Regions from separate parts of the Streptomyces sp. NPDC126499 genome, predicted to be linked through region 1. Evidence: riboswitches for the same ligand, from Rfam matches in the RefSeq annotation. Region 1 holds a riboswitch; the other holds the start of a gene.
What was found. Region 1 has a riboswitch for glycine ahead of gcvP (aminomethyl-transferring glycine dehydrogenase). Riboswitches for the same ligand answer to the same signal wherever they lie in the genome.
Positions count from the first base shown of each region.

Region 2: linked by a shared signal. The riboswitch ahead of gcvT (glycine cleavage system aminomethyltransferase GcvT) and the one ahead of gcvP (aminomethyl-transferring glycine dehydrogenase) in region 1 are both predicted to bind glycine.

Region 1 is NZ_JBEOUO010000027.1:8,974-12,813, reverse strand. It holds gene gcvP (aminomethyl-transferring glycine dehydrogenase) at 1-1,395, opposite strand, end outside; glycine riboswitch at 1,572-1,670, opposite strand; gene ABTZ91_RS29315 (PRC-barrel domain-containing protein) at 1,784-2,158, shown strand; gene ABTZ91_RS29310 (DNA polymerase IV) at 2,265-3,701, opposite strand; gene ABTZ91_RS29305 (MerR family transcriptional regulator) at 3,812-3,840, opposite strand, start outside.
Region 2 is NZ_JBEOUO010000004.1:345,470-349,309, forward strand. It holds gene gcvT (glycine cleavage system aminomethyltransferase GcvT) at 1-1,034, opposite strand, end outside; glycine riboswitch at 1,195-1,309, opposite strand; gene ABTZ91_RS08245 (AAA family ATPase) at 1,456-2,217, shown strand; gene ABTZ91_RS08250 (enhanced serine sensitivity protein SseB) at 2,352-3,089, shown strand; gene ABTZ91_RS08255 (enhanced serine sensitivity protein SseB C-terminal domain-containing protein) at 3,181-3,840, shown strand, end outside.

The DNA of each region.
Region 1 (3,840 bases):
GGGCAGCGCGTCCTCGGTGACGGCGTCGAGGGCGTCGATGTCGGCGGTGACGCCGAAGGCGGTCCAGACGGCGGCGATGTGGGCGCGGGTGGTCGTCTCGTCGCAGGACATCGACACGTGGTCGGCGTCGACCCGGTACAGGTTGACCCCGCCCTCGCGGGCGGCGGCGACGACCGCGTCGGCGCGGCCCGGGACGCGGGCGGTGAGGGTGTCGAAGAAGGCGCCCTGGATGAGCTCCACGCCCCCGGCGCGCAGGCCGGCGGCCAGGATCGCGGCGTAGCGGTGGGTGCGCCGGGCGATCTGCTTCAGGCCGTCGGGGCCGTGGTAGACGGCGTACATGCCGGCCATGACGGCGAGGAGGACCTGCGCCGTACAGATGTTGCTGGTGGCCTTCTCGCGGCGGATGTGCTGCTCGCGGGTCTGCAGGGCCAGGCGGTAGGCCTTGTTGCCGTCGGCGTCGACGGAGACGCCGACCAGGCGGCCGGGCAGGGAGCGGGCGTGCTTGTCCTGGACGGCCATGTAACCGGCGTGCGGGCCGCCGAAGCCCATGGGGACGCCGAAGCGCTGGGTGGTGCCGACCGCGATGTCCGCGCCGAGCGAGCCGGGCGAGGCCAGCAGGGTGAGGGCGAGCAGGTCGGCGGCGACGGTGACGACGGCGCCGAGCTCGTGGGCCTGGTCGATGACCGGCTTGATGTCGCGGATCGCTCCGGAGGCGCCCGGGTACTGGAGGAGCACGCCGAAGACGCCGCGCTCGGCGACCTCGGCCGGGATGCCGGCGGACAGGTCGGCGACGACGACCTCGACACCGGTCGGCTCGGCGCGGGTCTCGATGACGGCGATGGTCTGCGGCAGGGCGTCGGCGTCGACGAGGAACACGCCGTCCTTGACCTTGCCGACCCGGCGGGAGAGCGCCATGGCCTCGGCGGCGGCGGTGCCCTCGTCCAGCAGGGAGGCGCCGGAGGTGGGCAGACCGGTCAGGTCGGCGACCACGGTCTGGAAGTTGAGCAGCGCCTCCAGGCGGCCCTGCGAGATCTCCGGCTGGTACGGCGTGTAGGCGGTGTACCAGGCCGGGTTCTCCATCACGTTGCGGAGGATGACCGGCGGGGTGAAGGTGCCGTAGTAGCCGAGGCCGATCATCGGCGCGAGGACCTGGTTGCGGTCGGCGAGGGCACGCAGCTCGGCCAGTACCTCGGCCTCGGTGCGGGCGGCCGGCAGGCCCAGGGCCTCGGTGTTCTTGATGACGTCCGGCACGGCGGCGGCCGTGAGCTCGTCCAGGGAGCCGTAACCGACCTGGGCGAGCATCTTGGCCCGCGCCTCGGCGTCGGGTCCGATGTGCCGCTGTTCGAAGGGGATGCCCTGCTCGAGCTCGGAGAGCGGAGTGCGGTTGGCGGTCATGTACGGGGGCCTCCTGGTCGTCACGACCTTCGAGGGGCACCTCGGCGCGGGTGCCCGGACGGCCTCCCCCTCTGTCATCCAAACCTGAGAGCTTCACCGGCCCGCCTCGCGGAGGACCGGCTTTCACCGTCGGTGAGAGCGGATGCCGTGACGCCCGCCCTGCTTTCCAGAGTGACCTCGTCCGCGCGGTACGGGGGCCTGAGAGATTCCGGGGAGGATTTGCTCCTTCGGCGCCTCCGAAAGCCTTCTCCGGAGGACTCTCCCGCGCGGGGTCGACAGCCACAGCCAGCCTACCAGCGCCGTTCCTTCTCCCATCGCTCAAGTGGCCGACATCCCAGATGTGCACTTTCGTAGGGGTGTAGCGCAGTTGCGACCCGTTGGAGGGACCGTGCAGACCGATATCGATCCGCGCAGCCTGATCGGCCGCAAGGCCTACGACCGGGACGGGAACAAGATCGGCACCGTGGACGAGGTGTACCTCGACGACGCCACGGGGGTCCCCGAATGGGCCGCCGTCCGCACCGGCCTCTTCAGCCGTGACGCCTTCGTCCCCCTGGAGCCGAGCGAACTGGTGGGCGACGCCCTCCACGTCCCGTACGAGCGCGCCCTCATCAAGGACGCGCCCGACTTCGGCGTGGGTCGCCATCTCTCGCCGGAACAGGAACTCCAGCTCTACCGCCACTACAACCTCACGCTGCCTGCCGTGCCCCAGGACGCCCCGGACCGTGACTTCGGCCGTCTGGCGGGCCAGGAGGAGGCGTGACGGCCGCCTGAGCGCCGGGCCTCGGCCGTCTGAGCACCGGGCCGTCGGAAGCTTGAGCGCCCGGCTGCCGGCCTGAGCGGGGCGGCACGGCCGGCTCCGGGTCCGGTCAGGCCGCCGCGCCCGTCGCGCCGCCCGGGACGAGCGGCAGCGGATCCGAGGGCTCCAGGTCCGGGTCGTCGACCGGGAAGGTCCGCACGCGGCCGGGCGGCGAGCCCGGCTCCTCGAAGCGGACGGTGACCCGTCCGACCCCGCTGCCCTGCACCCAGCCCGGCCCGTACACGGCGTGCCGCACGTCGTGTCCCGGCGACCAGCGCCGCTCGGCGGTCTCGGTGGCCGTCGCGGGCGCGGCCGGAACGGGGTCAGAGGTGGCCGCTTCCCCGGGCCCGTCCGCCTGCGTCCCCGCCGCCCCGGTCCCGGTCCCGGTCCCGACCGCTGTCCCGGTCCCGGTCACCGCCCCGGCCGCGGCCTCCGCCTCGGCCTGCGCGAACAGGTCCTCCTGCGTGTAGTCGGCCAGCCCGCTGACCCCCACCCCCAGCAGCCGCACGCCGCCCGTCGTGTCCACCAGGTCGAGCAGCCGCGCCGCCGCCTCCTTGACCACCACCGGGTCGTCCGTCGGCCCCCGCAGCGTCTCCGACCTGGTCAGCGTCGAGAAGTCGTACCGCCGGACCTTCAGGACGATCGTCCGCCCCGAGTGCCCGGCGCCCCGCAGCCGCCCCACGCACCGCTCCGCGAGCCGCTCGACCTCGAGGCGGATCCGCAGCCGGTCGTGCAGGTCCACGTCGAAGGTGTCCTCCACGGAGACCGACTTGGCGTCCCGCTCGGCCACCACGGGCCGGTCGTCGTGCCCGAGGGCCATCCGGTACAGGGAGCCGCCGTGCGCCCGCCCCAGGAGCCGTACGAGCTCGTCCTCGCCCGCCTCCACCACCTCGGCGACCGTGGTGATCCCGGCCCGCCGCAGATGCTCGTCCGTGGCCGGCCCCACCCCGGGGATGATCCGCACCGAACGGGGCCCGAGCAGCTCCCGCTCCGTCCCGGGCTCGATCAGCACGAGACCGTCCGGCTTGGCCTCCTCCGAGGCGATCTTCGCGAGCATCTTGGACCCGGCGAGCCCCACCGACCCGGTCAACCCGGTCGTGACGAGGATGTCCCGGCGCAGCCGCTCCCCCGCCACGCGCGCGCTCGCGCTGTCGTCGGCCACTCCTCCCGCCTCCAGGTCGACGAAGGCCTCGTCGAGGCTGAGCGGCTCCACCAGCGGCGACAGCCGCCCGAGCAGCTCCATGACCTGCCCGCTGATCGCCCGGTAGAAGGCGAAGCGGGGCACCAGATACGCCGCGTTCGGCGCGAGCCTGCGTGCCTGCGCCATCGGCATCGCCGAGTGCACCCCGAAGCGCCGTGCCTCGTACGAGGCCGTGGCGACCACCCCGCGCGGCCCGAGCCCGCCGACGACCACCGGCTTTCCGCGCAGACTCGGCTTCGACGCCTGCTCCGCGGCGGCGAAGAAGGCATCCATGTCGAGATGCAGGATCGTGGGCGCGGCTCTCACGGTTCCGATGCTGCCCTACGCCACTGACAATCGGCCCGCACGCGCGTGCGGGTCGTGCGTGCGGAGGGGGACCCGCGGGTCAGACGGCCCGGTCCCCGCGGGACCCGTGGTCAGACGGCCCGGTCCCGGCGTCGGCGCG
Region 2 (3,840 bases), on a different contig from region 1:
GTGGCGTGGGCGGCGTCCACATAGGCCATGGCGATCGGCTTGCCCAGGGTCGGGGACGGCGCGCCGGAGGTGATCTCGCCGATCACCTCGCCGTTCGCCACCACCGACATGCCGGCCCGCGGGACCCGGCGGCCCTCGGCGACCAGACCGACCAGCTTGCGCGGCGGGGCGGTCTCGGCGCGCTCGGCGGCCTTCTCAAGCGCCTCGCGGCCGACGAAGCGGCCCTCGTTGGTGGTCTTCTCGAACTTCACGACCCGGCCGAGGCCCGCGTCGAAGGGGGTGAGCGCGGTGGTCAGCTCGTGGCCGTACAGCGGCATGCCCGCCTCCAGGCGGAGCGTGTCACGACAGGACAGGCCGCAGGGGATCAGGCCGACGCCCGCGCCCGCCTCGGTCAGCGCCTTCCACACGCCCTCGGCGTGCTCCGGCTTCAGGAACAGCTCGAAGCCGTCCTCGCCGGTGTAGCCGGTCCGGGCGATCAGCGCCGGCACCCCCGCGACGGTGCCGGGCAGGCCCGCGTAGTACTTCAGGCCGTCCAGGTCGGCGTCGGTGAGGGACTTCAGGATGCCGGGGGACTCCGGGCCCTGGACGGCGATCAGCGCGTACGCGTCGCGGTCGTCGCGGACCTCGGCGTCGAAGCCCTCCGCGCGCTCGGTGAGGGCGTCCAGGACCACCTGGGCGTTGGAGGCGTTGGCGACGACCATGTACTCGGTCTCGCCGAGGCGGTAGACGATCAGGTCGTCGAGGATGCCGCCGTCCTCGCGGCAGATCATCGTGTAGCGGGCGCGGCCGTTGCCGACGGTGGAGATGTTGCCCACCAGGGCGTAGTCCAGGAGGTCCACGGCCTGCGGGCCGGTGACGGTGATCTCGCCCATGTGGGAGAGGTCGAAGAGGCCCGCCCGGGTCCGTACGGCGTTGTGCTCGTCGCGCTCGCTGCCGTAGCGCAGCGGCATGTCCCAGCCGGCGAAGTCGGTCATGGTCGCGCCCAGTGAACGATGCAGCGCATCGAGCGCGGTCAGACGGGGGGCAGTGCTCATGGGGTGGCTCCCGGGTCCCAGGGCGTGCAGGGCACGACATGACATGACGGTGAGGACGATCCTCCCCATCTGTCATGGAACCTGAGAGGTTCACCGAGGGCATCCTCGGCTTGCACCTTGGGTGGGGCCGCGACAGGTGCGGCCCGCTTTTCAGATCTGCCTCATCCACGCGGTACGGGGCCTGAGAGATTCAAGGGAGGTTCTTGCTCCTTCGGCGCCCGGGGACGCTCGGCGCGACTGCGCCTGGCGGCCCGGGACTCTCCCGCGCGGATTCGAGCGGCCGGTATGCGGTTGTGCGCGCTGCGAGCGCGTGGCGCTCATCATTGCACGGCGGGTCCGCCGGGCAAATCGCTTGTGTCCCATTACCGTTTCTTTACACTTCGTGGGCAGGGTCCCGGCAGGCCCGACAGGGGGAGCAGAGATGACCATCCAGCGCACCGGCGCCTACGCGGCGAGTCCCGGGATACCCGTTCAGCGGGCGGCCGCCCGAGCCCGCGCCCGCGACCGGGTCAGAGGCCGGCGCCGCGCCCGGATCCTGCGCGACCTGCGCGAGCGCGGCGGCCGCAGTCCCCGCGTGCTGACCTTCGCCGCCGGCGACGTCGTCGTGGTCTCCGGGCTGCCCGGCGCCGGGAAGTCCACCCTCATGGACCGCGCCGCGGCCGGCCGCGCCATCGACTCGCAGCACACCCGCGAGCGCTGGGAGGCCCGGCTGCCCCGCTTCCTGCCGTACGCCCTCTGGCGCCCCCTCGCCCGCCTCGCCCACTACGCGGGCCTCCGCCGCGCCCTGCGCTCCGGCGCCGGGGTGATCGTCCACGACTGCGGCACCCAGTCCTGGGTGCGCGGCTGGCTCGCCCGGGAGGCCCGCAGGCGCGGCGCCGCCCTCCACCTGATCCTGCTCGACGTCGACCCCGACACCGCCCGCGCCGGCCAGCGGGCCCGCGGCCGCGGCGTCTCCGGCTACGCCTTCGCCCGGCACCGCCGCGCCGTCGGCCGCCTGGTGCGCACCGCCGAGAGCGGCGCCCTGCCGCCCGGCTGCGCCTCGGTCACCCTGCTGGACCGGGACGCCGCCGACGCCCTGCGCCGGATCGGGTTCCGCGAGACGGCGGGCGAGGACGCGACGGGCGACGACGTGACGGCCCACGGCATGAAGGGCCGCGACGTGACGGGCCACGACGTGGCGTGAACCACTCCCGCCCTCCCGGCGTCCTTCTGGGTCACAGGGGCGGCGTGCCGCGATTAAGGTGCGTATGGCCTGTCCGGCGGACCAGGCCGACCGCAGCAGCAGGTGCCGGAAGGCCGGAAGGGGACGACGAGAACGTGGACGTGACGTGGCCGGGCAATGAGCTCGAGGAAGTGCTGGCCGCCTCGCTCGGCAACCCCGCCGCCGGCGGCCGGCTGGTCGAGGTCCTCGGCCGCAGCCCCGTCTGGGTGCCCCTGCCCAACGGCGGCGGCCCCGACAGCCCCGACCTCGACCTGCCCACCCTGGAGATCGACGGCTCCGCCTACGTGCCCGTCTTCAGCTCCCACGAGCAGTTCCTCGCCTGCGTCGGCGAGCACATGTCGTTCACCGTCGCCCCCGCCCGCGACTTCGCCCGCGGCCTGCCCCCGCAGCTCGGCATCGCCGTGAACCCCGGCGGCACCGTCGGCGTCCCGCTGCCCCCCGCCGCCGTCGCCGAGCTCTGCCGGGTCGGCCGGACGCCCCTGGACGGGCCCGCCACCGGCGGCCGCGTCCGCCTCTTCGAACCCGACTGGCAGGACGACCCGGTCGACTTCCTCGCCGCCGCCTCCGCCGAATTCGAGGCCCTCGGCACGGTCGCCACCGCCCGCCGCGCCCTCGCCAGCGTCGAGGGCACCGAACCCGCCCTCTTCGTCGGCGTCCAGCTCACCCACCCCGAAGCCGACCCCGCCACCCCGCTGGACGCCCTCGGCCGCGCCCTCGGCCGGATCGAGGTCGCCTGGCCGGTCAACCTCATCCTGCTCGACCTGGCCCAGGACCCGGTCGCCGACTGGATGCTGGAGAAGGTGCGCCCCTTCTACCAGCGCGCCGCCGTGTGACGGTCCCCCTGTTTAAGCTGAACTGATTCAAGAACCGAGCGACGAGACAACCGAGCCGTACGGCCGTACGACAAGAGGGGCGGGACCCAGGGTGAGCGCGTCAGGCACCGCTGCGACCGGACAGGTCGAGCACATGCTGCGCCAGGTGGCACCCGGACGCCACGACGCCTACGAGCAGCTGCTGCACGCCCTCGCCGGCTCCGAGGTCTGGATGCTGCTGTGGCAGGGCGCCCCCGGATCCCCCGACGCCCAGTACGGGAACATGGAGGTCGACGGCTACGGCTACGCCCCGTGCGTCACCTCCGCCCAGGAGCTCGCCGCCTCCGGCTGGAACCGCGCCCACGAGCTCGTCCCCGGCCTGGAGATCGCCCGCGCCCTCTACCCCGACCGCTGGGGCATCTGGCTGAACCCGCACGCCCCCGGCGGCGGCGTCGGCATCCCCTGGGCCGACCTGCGCCGCATCGCCACCGGCCTGGACCGCATGCCCGCCGGACCCCTGCGGCTGTCCGAGCCCGCCCTGGAGATCCCGCAGTTCTACGCCCTGCTCACCCAGAACGCCCACCGCACCCCCGCGGTGCGCTCGCTGCGCCGTGCCTGGGTGCAGCCCGCGCTCGGCTCCCCGTACCTCGCCATCGGCCTCGACCTGTACGACTCCGCCCCCGCCTCCGTCGAGGCGGTCCGCGCGATGATGCTCCAGACCGTCGCCGCCGTCCCCGACGGCCTGCCCGTCTCCACGGTGACGATGTCCGAC